DNA from 3 places in the Brevibacillus sp. AF8 genome. Region 3 is predicted to be linked to each of the others. Evidence: riboswitches for the same ligand, from Rfam matches in the RefSeq annotation. Region 3 holds a riboswitch; each other region holds the start of a gene.
What was found. A riboswitch is a leader RNA that binds a small molecule or an ion and turns the genes downstream of it on or off. The one in region 3 is predicted to bind cyclic di-AMP.
Positions count from the first base shown of each region.

Region 1: linked by a shared signal. The riboswitch ahead of KB186_RS18715 (quaternary amine ABC transporter ATP-binding protein) and the one ahead of KB186_RS24885 (C40 family peptidase) in region 3 are both predicted to bind cyclic di-AMP.
Region 2: linked by a shared signal. The riboswitch ahead of KB186_RS01250 (CAP domain-containing protein) and the one ahead of KB186_RS24885 (C40 family peptidase) in region 3 are both predicted to bind cyclic di-AMP.

Region 1 is NZ_JAGQDN010000015.1:32,934-37,091, reverse strand. Features, by position in the region: gene KB186_RS18720 (ABC transporter permease) at 1-827, opposite strand, end outside; gene KB186_RS18715 (quaternary amine ABC transporter ATP-binding protein) at 811-2,037, opposite strand; cyclic di-AMP (ydaO/yuaA leader) riboswitch at 2,430-2,576, opposite strand; gene KB186_RS18710 (ABC transporter ATP-binding protein) at 2,747-3,802, opposite strand; gene KB186_RS18705 (ABC transporter permease) at 3,799-4,158, opposite strand, start outside.
Region 2 is NZ_JAGQDN010000001.1:370,489-374,646, reverse strand. Features, by position in the region: gene def (peptide deformylase) at 1-206, shown strand, start outside; gene KB186_RS01260 (homoserine dehydrogenase) at 203-1,213, shown strand; gene KB186_RS01255 (hypothetical protein) at 1,314-1,466, shown strand; gene KB186_RS01250 (CAP domain-containing protein) at 1,531-2,319, opposite strand; cyclic di-AMP (ydaO/yuaA leader) riboswitch at 2,327-2,483, opposite strand; gene KB186_RS01245 (rhodanese-like domain-containing protein) at 2,568-2,912, opposite strand; gene KB186_RS01240 (cold-shock protein) at 3,343-3,546, shown strand; gene KB186_RS01235 (hypothetical protein) at 3,713-4,084, opposite strand.
Region 3 is NZ_JAGQDN010000026.1:8,190-12,347, reverse strand. Features, by position in the region: gene KB186_RS24900 (class I SAM-dependent methyltransferase) at 1-266, opposite strand, end outside; gene KB186_RS24895 (PspA/IM30 family protein) at 361-1,056, opposite strand; gene KB186_RS24890 (LiaF transmembrane domain-containing protein) at 1,121-1,525, opposite strand; cyclic di-AMP (ydaO/yuaA leader) riboswitch at 1,844-1,983, shown strand; gene KB186_RS24885 (C40 family peptidase) at 1,988-2,509, shown strand; gene KB186_RS24880 (response regulator transcription factor) at 2,724-3,443, shown strand; gene KB186_RS24875 (sensor histidine kinase) at 3,444-4,158, shown strand, end outside.

The DNA of each region.
Region 1 (4,158 bases), on a different contig from region 3:
TCCTTTTTTCCTGCATGTTGGGTAAGTCGATCCAAGACGATAGCGATGATCACGATGGATAGCCCCGCCTCGAATCCTCTTCCTATATCCACTTGCGATACGGCGCGATATACGTCTGCACCCAAGCCTTTCGCCCCGATCATAGCCGCTATGACCACCATCGACAGGGCGAGCATGATGCACTGATTGACTCCCGCCAAGATCGTCGATTTCGCGTATGGCAGTTGTACTTTCACGAGCTTTTGCCACCCAGTTGCGCCAAAGGCGTCCGCCGCTTCCTCCATTTCCGCTGGGACCTGACGTATGCCTAAGTTCGTGAGACGCACGATTGGCGGCAAAGCAAAAATAACGGAGGCAATAACTCCCGGCACCTCGCCCAAACCGAAGAAAAAGATCGCGGGAATCAAATAAACGAACGCGGGCATCGTCTGCATCAAATCCAGTACTGGCGTAACCAGATTGCGAAACGTATCGTGTCTCGCGCAAAGAATGCCCACCGGAATCCCGATGACGATCGAAATCATGGTAGCAGTGAGGACGAGTCCCAATGTCTCCATCGTTTCATCCCAGTACCCCAAGTTGTGGATGAGAGAAAGTCCAACAACCGTAAAGACCATGGACGCTCTCCCTGCAAAAACCCACGCAGCGGCCCCCAGCAACAAGATGAGAATCAGCGAAGGTATCTCTGCCAAAACCGTAGAACAGTAAGTCACCATCGTGGAAATGACGATAGCCACCGGATCAAACAATACCCCTTTGTACTGGCCCAGCACCTCCACGAACCCTTCCATCCAACTGCCAATCGGTAGCTTAGGCACGACGTCCATCACTCATCACCTCTGCTCTCTGATGCTCTTGTACATTGACTTTGCCTACCAGCCCGCCTAGCACCGCTCCTTTTACGATGACACCCAATAATCGCTGCTGGTCGCCCACTACCGCAATCGGGACGTGCAGGTCTGCCATCATCGGGAACAAGCTGTGCAGACGTGCGTCAGGCGAAACGGTAGGGAGGTCGGTTTTCATGATTGCCTCCAGCGAATCTCCCGTACCAATCGCAAGTGATACGTCATACGCCGTAATCAAGCCAAGCAGTGTGCGCTTTTTGTCCACGACGTACAAGCTGGACACGCCATTATCCATCATGAGTTGCAGCGCCACTCGGGCCCCTTTGTCAGGCGTGATTGCTTCTGCCCGTTTCATCACATTTTCAGCAACGAGCACCCTGGACAGGTCGGCATCCTCCACGAACTTCCGCACGAATTCATCCGCTGGGTCTGCCATAATTTCTTCCGGGCGGCCGATCTGAATGATCTGCCCGTCTTTCATAAAGGCAATCCGATCGCCCAGTCGCAACGCCTCATGCAAGTCATGTGTAATGAACAGGATCGTCTTTTTCATCGTCATCTGGAGCTCCAGCAGCTCATCCTGCATATCTTTTCGAATGAGTGGGTCCAGTGCACTGAACGCTTCGTCCATCAAGAGAATATCTGGATTATTAGCCAACGCCCGCGCCAGACCGACCCGCTGGCGCATCCCTCCGCTCAATTGATCCGGGTGCGCATTTTCCCACTCGGTTAATCCAACGAGCGCAAGTGCTTCCCGTGCTCTTTCTTGCCGGAGTCCTGGCGGTACTTGCTGAATCTCCAAACCAAACTCCACGTTTTCTCGTACCGACCGCTGCGGAAACAGGGCGAAATTTTGAAAAACCATCCCGAGCTTCTTCCTCCGCACCTCACGCAAAGCTGCTGCCTTCATGTCCACGATCTCTTCCCCATCGATCTCGATGCTTCCGCTCGTTGGGTCAATCAGTCGATTACACAGTCGGATTAAGGTGGACTTGCCGCTGCCTGACAGGCCCATAATGACAAAGATTTCACCTTCCTCGACTTCAAAGCTGACCTGATTGACACCGATGGACTGGCCAGTTTGCTTGTAAATTTGTTCTTTTGTCCGTCCTTCCGCCAGCAGCTTCAAGGCCAGTTCGGGCTGCTTGCCGAACACTTTTGTGAGTTGGTGGACTTTCATTTTGGACATGATATCCCTCATCCTTCGTTTTTTCGTAAATGTAAAAAGCCCGCGAAGTTTCGACACTCCAGCAAAACCAAGCAGGCACGCTTGAGTTTACTCGTGTTGAAAATCCGCAGGCTTACGTAATACCTGGCGTCCATTTTCAGGACTCCCTGTACTCTGTCTTCCTGATTTCGATTGTCAGCGGTTTATGTCGTACCGACTGCCTCTCAGCGATCCACACCATTCCCTTCACGTTGTATCGGCGTAAGCTGCTCGTCGGTATTTCCATAAAAAATAGGCCGATCCATTCTTTTTCTCCAGAACAAAGGTCCCAAAGAAAAAGCCTGTATCGACCTATCACACGCCCGCAAGGAATCCCCTTGTTGCGCATTATATGCCTAGACTTTATCCATTCATGACCTTCCCTGCTTTGGCCGACGAGGTTAGCTGACGGGTAGGATGGCAGAGAAGACATTTCCTCATCCCTCCTGATCACTCAGGATTAACCCCAAAAGATTGGTTCCCCCGCTTCCGAGAATATCGGAACTAGGCCGTATTGTGTTTTGTTGCTTATTTGATCGTGATTGTGACTTTGATTATACGCTCGCTTCCAGTTATTGTGAACGTTCATTTTCGTTGAATCAAACAGAATAGCGCCTTTCTTAATGAGTCGCATTGATTTAGATGGTTCATGCTCATCCAATTGAAGAATCACTTGGCTATCTTTCCCTTTTTATACACAAACCTCTACGCATACACGCTCCTCATAGGAAAAGCGCTGACTGATGTCCGTGACAACCTCCCAGTCATCCTCCCCGACCCGGATGGAATAAAGCAGTTCTCGCCCCTGAAATTGCACATGAGATACCTTTCCGATAACGCCTTCCATTCCTTGCTGCCACGCTGCGAGCTTCAACTGATCGGGACGAACCGGCAATATTTGCTGAGCGTGAAAGGAAGAAAAGTCGCGGGAAACAGCAATCGGTACCGCTGGCTCTCCTTGCCTCTCCAACAGAAAGGTATTGGGGCAAGCCCAGTTTCCTTTTAAGAAGTTAGCCCGTCCCACAAACTTGGCGACAAAAGGCGATTGGGGCGAATAGTATATATCCTGCGGGCTACCTGCTTGTTCCACCCTGCCTCCTTTCATTACGACGATCTGATCCGCCATAGCCAGTGCCTCTGACTGATCGTGTGTGACGTAGACGATGGAAGTCCCCAGCTCGCGGTGAATAAATTGGATTTCCTTGCGCATTTGCATACGCAGCTCTGCATCGAGACTGCTCAATGGCTCGTCCATCAGAAGCAGCGTAGGGTTAAACACGATGGCCCGCGCCAGAGCAACGCGCTGCTTTTGTCCACCAGAGAGCTGATTGGGAAATCTCTCTTCCATTCCTCCAAGACCGACCATCTCCAGCATTTGTGCCACCCGTACCTTTGGATTATCTTTGTAAGCGGCAGGCACGTGCTTTTGATGTTGCAACGGAAACACGACATTCTCATAGACAGTCAAATGCGGCCAAAGTGCGAATGACTGAAACACCATACCAATCCGCCGCTCCTCTGGCGGCTTTCTTCTTGCCTGGTCCGCTACGCACTCTTGATTGATCCAGATTTCTCCGCTGGTAGGCGATTCAAAACCCGCCAATAGCCTAAGCAGTGTCGTTTTTCCGCAGCCGCTCGGCCCGAGCAAAGCAACGAATTCCCCTTGTCCAATTTGTAGATCCAGATGGTGGAGCACCGTCACATCTCCGAATTTTTTGGAAACGCCCTTCACTCTTGCACTGTTCATCCCTGTATCCTCCGTTGCCAATATCGTTTCCATAAACCGCCCATTGTCAAAGCCAGCAGGATGGCCACTACGATCAACGAAGAAAGGGCCGTGCTATGAGTCGTTGATCCCGCCTGCTCAAAGCTAAAAATAACGACACCGATCGTTTCCGAACCGGATGACCACAGAAGCGATGATATTGTCAATTCAGTAAATGCTGTCAGGAACACTAGAAACAAGCCTGTTGCCATTCCCGGTGCATAGAGCGGGAGCAATATCCGGGACCACCTCGTCCAAAATCGACCACCGTTGATCCGTGCTGCTTCTTCTACTTCCTTGCCCACCTGCATAATGGAGACCGTACTGCTTTTTACTTG
Region 2 (4,158 bases), on a different contig from region 3:
TCGAAGCGGAAGATTTCCTGGCTCGGTGTATTCAGCACGAGATGGACCATTTGGAAGGAATATTGTTTATTGATCATACGGAAGAGATCTACTCAGCGAAAACAGGAAAGAAACTGAATCGCAAGGATTTGCTCCGGATACAAGATAAAAGTAGAAAAAATGGTGGAAATAAGCGACGCATAAACAGCAAGGAGATTGACTCATGAAACGTTGGAACATTATGTTAACAGGCTTCGGAACAGTAGGACAGCAGGTGGCTCGACTGCTGGAGCAGCGAAGGGAGAGGTACCGCGAGCTATATCAAGCGGATGTCAGACTCGTGGGAGTCGTTCGTTCAGCTTCCGGCCTCTACGATGAGAACGGAATCGATTCGGGAAAATGGGCAGACTATGCTCATACAAAACAAACAAGGAACCCATCTTGGAACGCGCTGGAATTTATCAAGTCAGCTCAAGCAGACGTGCTCATCGAGGCAGGTCCATCTGAAAAAGAGGGCGGACCCGGTCTTACTTTTATTCGTTATGCTTTGGAGAATGCCATGCATGCGATCGCCATTTCAAAAGGCGCACTTGTAGTCGATTATGCTGGCTTAGCCGCTCTTGCCAAAAAACATGGCGTCGCATTGAAAGGGAGTGGAGCAACAGCAGCAGCTCTGCCGACGATCGATCTGTTGCAGTATAACTTGGCAGGCTGTGAAGTAAAACGCGTCGAAGGTATTTTTACGGGAACGACAAACTTCGTGCTCACAAAAATGATGGAAGAGGGGCTCACCTGTGCAGAAGCAGTCGAGCTCGCTCAGAAGATGGGGATTGCCGAACCGGACCCTTCCTATGATATCGATGGATGGGATACAGCTTCGAAGCTCACGATCTTGGCAAACGCTGCTTTTGATGCGCAAGTAAAACTAACCGATATAACACGCGCAAGTATTCGCGAAATAACCTCGTTACAAATCGAGGCGTGGAAAAAGCACTCGAAGATTCCCAAGCTGATCGGAACGATCCAAAAGGAAGCGAATGGCACGGTATCTGTCGCAGTAGATTTATGTGCGGTGGATCTTACCCATCCATTTGCATCTGTATCTGGTACGACAAAAGCCATACGGGTAGAAACAGATGTCATGGGGGATTTATTGGTCGTTGGAGGAAAATCAGATCCTGTGGCGGCAGCGGCGGCTGCCTTAAAAGACCTTGAACATATTATAAGCAGATAGGTTCATTTGCATGTGCTTCCAGTGTTCCTTAGGAATGAGTCGTTTAGAACCGCGTGCATACTAGGGATGTACCACCAATAACGGTGAGGGGGCCATACGGATGAAACAATCGTCTGATGTCAATGCCGAGCTGCAGCAAGTATCTGCTTACCCAACGAAGCAAGAAATGAATCAAAAGGATGTTGCTTTGCTCAATGAGCAGGAAAGCTGCTGTACCCCCAAAAAACAGGCGGCAGAAGCGAAGCGAAAGTAACGCGTACACGAAAAAGCCGGGTCTCGATTACGAGACACCGGCTTTTCGTTTATCAGGCAGTGTTCTACCCGATAAATTCTTGTACCCAGTAGCCATTTGTGAAGCCTACACCAATTTTTGTGAAATCAGGGTTCATAATGTTTTGGCGGTGGCCTTCACTGTTCATCCATTGTTGCATAACTTCTTGTGGACTCTGTTGACCCATGGCGATATTCTCGCCTGCAGTCGAGTACTGAATGCCATACTGCTTCATCATGTCAAATGGAGAACCGTACGTTGGACTGTTGTGGTCAAAATAGTTGTTAGCAGACATATCTTGTGCTTTTGCCAACGCTACTTTGGACAGTGCCGCATCCATTTGAACAGGTTTGAGACCTGCTTTTGCACGTTCTTGGTTCACCAAATCCGCGACTTGTTTCGCAAAATCACCAGTTTTAGCTTCATCCGCTTGATTTACCGGAGCGGCAGGCTGAGTGACATTATTGCTAGGTTGTGCTGGTGCCGTTTGAACTGGTGCTGGTTGTGCTGGAGCTTGTTGTACGGGTGCTGGTTGGAAAGTTCCTGGTTGAATCGGGCAAGGTTGTACAGGTGTTGCTTGTCCTTGCTTAACAGGTTGCATTGGCTGTACTGCTTGTGGCTGGCCAGGAACAAAGCCTTGTTTTTGGAAAAAGTTAAAGAACTGTTGTGCATTTGGTGCTTTTTGGAATTGTCCCATATTTTGACCCGCATTGAATTGGAATTGTCCGTTCTTCAATGGGCAGTTAGATGCTGCGGAAGCAGAAGAAGCAAACCCTGTCAAAGCCAAGCCCAGACCAAGAGTCATCGCGATTGTAACAGAACCAAAACGTTTCATTAAACAAATCTCTCCTTTTTTTGGCCTACGAGGTTAGTTGTCGGATTCGGATTGAGGAAACAACCCTACGCCAGTTCGGCGATTCACCCCAATGTGGAATAACTCATCCACAAAAAAGTCCCCCGCACTTCCTTTTCAAGAGGAAGTCTCGGCTTATTTCGTTTGGCATGAACAACGATATCAGACAATCCCAATCGAAATAAAGGAGTAATATATGGCAACTAGCTAGAATCGTTGATAAATTAGGCTCATTTCGCTTTGTTTGATTGTTCCTTCCATGCAGTTAAGCCGCCTTCCAATGCATTCGCATGAAAACCATGCTCACGAAGCAGAGCCGCAGCTTTTTGAGCTTTGTTACCTGTTGTACATAAGGTAACGATCTGCACATTTTGCGCGAGTTTTTCGGTTTCTTCATCAAGTGGCTTGTCCTGTTCCTTCATAAGAAGATAAGGGACGTTTCGCGCCGACGCGTTTTCGTGAACGAGGCTGCCGGAAATAAATTTCTCGGCGTCGCGTACGTCCAATAAAAGTACAGGCACTTTCTTTTCAAGCATTTCGGATAATTGAATGGTTGTCAAAATATGATTTTCCAATGTAATCCCTCCCAATCCTATTGTAACAGAGTACCGCTTCGTCCAGAATAAGGCTGAACGGTTGCTTTTATTGGACAACCATGGTAGAATGAGGTTGCTACTTGGAAAATTGATACCTAATCATTCATCGAGGTGTTTGTATGCTGATGGATAACATTTTTGAATCCCCGATTCACACTGGCGCGGTCATCGGAGCCGCAAGGATGGAAGAGAGGAAGGGCTTTCATTGTTTTAGGTTTTCAAAAGGTTTAGTTTTTAATTTTGCAGTTCCGTCCTATGACATTCATATATTTGCTAAGTAAGTAAAATTCACATATCATGAAGGCGTATCACAGCACATGATTTGGTATTTCTTCATGATATGTGAGCTTTATTTGCTTCGGTAAATATGACTAGCATATTCAAATTGAATTTTTGGAGGTTTTTTTAGATGCAAACGAACGGAACAGTAAAATGGTTTAACGCAGAAAAAGGTTTCGGTTTCATTCAAGTAGAAGGCGGAGACGATGTATTCGTACACTTCAGCGCAATCCAAGGTGACGGTTTCAAAACTTTGGACGAAGGTCAAAAAGTTCAATTCAACATTGTTCAAGGCAACCGTGGCCCACAAGCTGAGAACGTAGTAAAACTGTAAGTCTCCTTTTAAAAGAAACTGTCCTTTCGAGGGCAGTTTTTTTGTCGTAGAACATAGAAGTAAAAAGGCGTTGGGATAGTCCCCAGCGCCTATTCGTGCATGCGAATCATTAAAAAAGGAACTATGGCGTCCCACCATAATTCCTCATTTTCTTCCTGCAAAATAGTTAAATACAAGTTTCGATATCGACAGTTTGGAATTGACTGTCAAGAACGGTAAGACCAACAACTTGACCGCCGCCGATAGAAGTACGGCCATAAGTGGTGAGAAGGACATTTCTGTTGTTTTCTGCTACGGTAAGGCGAACTTCATAGTGGAAAGAAGCGGGGACAAGCGCATTGAAAGCAGTGCGAGTATTCGCAGGGATAAATTGCGTAATGTCAAGCAAGGTGCTAACTGGATTCGTTTGCGTAACGGCGTTACCCCAGTTCAATACTTGCACACGTACTTCAACCTCTTCTGTGTTCAGGTTTACCAGGTCGAGGTGAGCAGTGACAGCTCGGGCGAGGTTATTTTGCAAAATACCAGTCGTTCTCACCGTATTTCTTCTTGGGCGTCTGTGATTTCTGCTTTCAGTATTACCTTGATCGTCGTCGTATTCGATTTCAGACA
Region 3 (4,158 bases):
GGAAGATCGGGAAAACGTGATTGAAGCATAGAGCGAAATTGGGAATCTCGTTCCACAAGCACGTACTGTGTGCCGGGACGCAAGCGCTGATAGATCGTTTGGGTAAATGCCCCTGTACCAGGTCCCAGCTCCAGGATCACATCGGTTGAAGCCCAATCGACGCTTTTCAACATTTGCTCACATAAAAAACGAGAGCTGGGGATTATACTACCGACGCGTCCAGGCTCAGCGATAAACCGCCGCAAAAAGACCAAGAAGTCCTGCAAGAATCGTACCTCCTAGGGGAAAAGCAGCCTGATGTACACAGGCTGCCGAATTGACCCAATCTATTCTACACCTTGTCCCCCAGTTCCTGTTGAATTAGGATTGCACTGGTTTGGCTACCGGTGTTTTTGCTTCATTAATGGATGCTTTGATGCTAGCAAGTTCTGCATCGAGATCATCCTTTTCCAGGTCAGACAAAGCGTTCTCCCAAGCGCGGTTCGTTTGGCGCCATTGCCCACTCATTTGTGCTTCTGCTTCCATGCGCATGACTTTTTCCTCCATGCGGGCGAAGCCACGGCCTGCGGACTGATTGCCGATACCAACAACTGCTTGATTGACTTGCTTTTGTGTACGAGCTACTTGTGCACGTGCCATCAGTGTGAACTTTTTCGCACGCATTTTATAGAACTCTTCCTTCAGCTCAGCCAGCTTCTCGCGCATTTGTGTAGCTGCCTCGGATGCTGACAGGTAGAGAGTTTCATATTCCGCTGCCCGGCCTTCGTACTGCTTCTTGTCAGCGAGTGCTCGACGTGCCAACTCGTCTTCTCCCTCAGTTAAGGCGAGCTTGACTTGACGATCGCGTTTTTCGATCAGGGCATTGGCTTCATCCAATTGCTGACGGAATTTCTTTTCCAGTGCAACCTGACGGGCAACCGCGACTTCAACTTGTCCGATTTCTACTTCCATGTCACGCATATATTGATTCAGCATTACTACCGGATCTTCCATGGAATCCAATGCATCATTTACCGAAGCTACTGTCAGGTCACGCAAACGTTTAAAGATACTCATTATTTTTTCCTCCTCATCATATCACATCATATTGTTCATCCAAAAGACTCTTGCGACATAGGCGTTACTGCGGGCGTCTTCTTACGTTTCTCTCCCAAGTGTCCAGCGTATCTTCCTTTAATACTTTTTGGGCCCATTCACGCTCCCAAGAAGGAGGCGCTTGTTTTGGCTCTTGGCTGGGACGCAGTAAGCGATATCCCAGATAAATCACCCCAATGGCCAGAAGCGCGTGAAACAGTAGGTCAAGCTTGCCAATCAACATCAGGAACCCGAACAGGAAGACCAGGATTCCCCAAAAACGTGAACCGGTTTGTCCCATGATCTTTTTGGCACCGTATATCATGATCACGCCGGGAATGATAAACCCGAGCAAGTCTCCGATATCGATACCCACCAGATCCAGAAGAACCAACCCACCGACTAGCAGCAGAACCAGCCCGAGTAGAACTTTGCCAGACCGTTCGCTCATTACTCGCTTACCTCCATTCGTTTTGCATGTGGTGCTTGTGGAACGTTATGCCCTTATTGTAGCCCTCGGTATAGGCTTCCCATAACGGGCGTGCGGTTGGTTTTTCCCTCCGTCCTTGGACGGAGACAATTTCCTGCCCTAATCGGACGAGCTGTCCCGCAAGACAGAATATGCACGCGTCGAAAGGCGGCTTGCACTGTCGAACGAAAACGTTACAGCATTTGACGGCATCTTTGTGACGAATATGTGAACGAACAGATAAAAAGAAGGAAATAAAGGACTGGCGTAGAATCTTCGTAAGAGTGCGTGTAAAAAAACATCGAAAAATAGCCGAATTCCGCTTGGCGGAAACGGGGGAACCACGTTTTTGGGGTGAATGGTTGCTACTCCTAGCAGCCTAGGGCGTCCTTTCGACCGAACCCTTCAGCTAACCTCGTAGGCTCACGAAGGGAGCAGTTTCTTTTGCGCAAGATGGTTTTATCTTTATTTATGGCTGGATTGCTTGCTATGGGGGCAGGCACTGCACAGGCTGCTGAGGAGAATACTCTCAATGAAGTAGTCAGTGACTTGTACGGTACCCCTTACAAATCTTCCGGCTCGTCCAAAAAGGGCTTTGACTGCTCCGGTTTCACGCGCTACGTATTTGATGCGTTAGGTGTAGACCTGCCTCACAATTCTGCTTCCCAGTACGAATTAGGTACAGAGGTAGCCAGAAAAGATTTGCAGCCAGGCGATCTCGTATTCTTCAACACGAACGGTCGCAGCATTTCTCACGTGGGTATCTACATCGGAGACGGCACATTCGTGCACTCGGAATCTGGTCGTGGAGTCGTCAACACCAAGTTGAGCGATCCATACTACTGGAGCAAGCGTTATGTAGGCGCCAAGCGTCTCAGCGTTCCTGTTCTAGCGAAAGCAGAAACTCCGAATAAGGAAAAAGCGGTGCAAGCTGCATCGTTGCCGGAAAAACCAGCTAAAAAATAGTCATTCGGCAAAATAATAAAAGCCAGGGACACTACGTCTCTGGCTTTTTCTGACGAAATTTAGTACCTGGTCTAAAGAGGTACCCTCACATATTAGAACAACTTAATAACTTACGGGGTTTCTTCCCCTGATCAGGTCAAAGCATGTTATGATAGACAAGACCCATTCTTTGAATGGTATTCCTTATTAATAGAAGTAACTGGGGGTTGTTCCGGTGAAAGATCACATTTTAATTGTCGATGACAATCTGGAGATTATTGAACTGCTAGAAGACATTTTGGAGAACGAGGGCTTCACCGTTTCCTCCGCAGAGAGCGGAGAGGATGCACTCTCGCTGCTCAGCCAAGGAGAGCGTCCCAACCTGATCCTTTTGGATATTATGATGCCCAACATGAGTGGCTACGAGCTCTGCTCTCAAATTCGCCGTGAGTGGGATTTGCCTATACTGTTTCTCAGTGCAAAAGGAAAAGCGGTAGATAAAGTAGTCGGCTTCGAAATCGGCGCAGATGATTACATCACGAAGCCTTTTGATACAGAAGAGCTGCTCGCTCGCATTCGTGCCCACCTTCGTCGCTATGAGCGCATTCGCAAGCATACCGAAGAGCAGCCTGAGAAGGAAACGGCCTCCTCTCCGATTACGGTTTTGAAATTCAAGGACCTGGAAATCCATAAAGAAACGTATTCCGTTTATGTATGCAATCAAAAGATTGAGCTATCTACCAAGGAATTCCAACTACTCACCTTCCTCGCAGAAAATGCGGGCATCGTCTTTACAAGAGAGCAAATTTATGACCGTGTCTGGGGATATGGATATGGCTCGCTCAATACAGTGACCGTCCATATTAAAAACCTCCGTGAAAAGCTGGAAACAGAACGTCAGTTCATTAAAACACAATGGGGGACAGGCTACGTATTTATCGGGGAGAAGCTTTAAATGAGCTTACGCAATAAAGTTTTGCTCTCCTTCATTGCCTTGATCACACTCAACATCTTGTTGTTTAAATTTGTTTTTCAAGACATTATTGTCGCTCAACTCAAAAATGATCGGCATAATCAGTACCAGGCTGAGAAAGAAGCCGCAGAGAAGGTCATGCTCAATCAATTGCTTCTCGTCAGTAATTTCAAGGACCCAATCGAACGTTTGGAGCTTGAAAAGCAGTTGCCAGACGACGTGATGTACCGCATGCTCGTAAAGGATGCCAATGGAAACACCATCTACAGCAAAACATCACGCGCCTATAATTTGAAAATGCCTTCCCCCTCCGCATCAAGTCGTGGCGATTCTGCCAAACAAAGTGACCTCAAAGTGGTCGCTGAGTACCATTTTCAGCAGGAGCCACCGCGTACAGGGGAGATCGTTGTTTATTTCTACACAGATGATTACGACATGATGGCTACAACAGGGGTTTCCATGATGCTCTGGTTTATTTACGGAAGCATTAGTCTGGTGGGATTGGTTCTGCTCGCTTTGTTCGTTCGCTGGATACTAAGGCCGGTTAACGAATTATCGCGCGTCACCCAAGAAATTCAGGAAGGGAAGCGTCTGGTCACATTTACGTATCGATCGCATGATGAATTTGGGCAACTCTTTCGATATTTCGGGGAAATGGTGGATGAGCTTCGCTTAGCGGAAGAAAGACAGGCAGAAA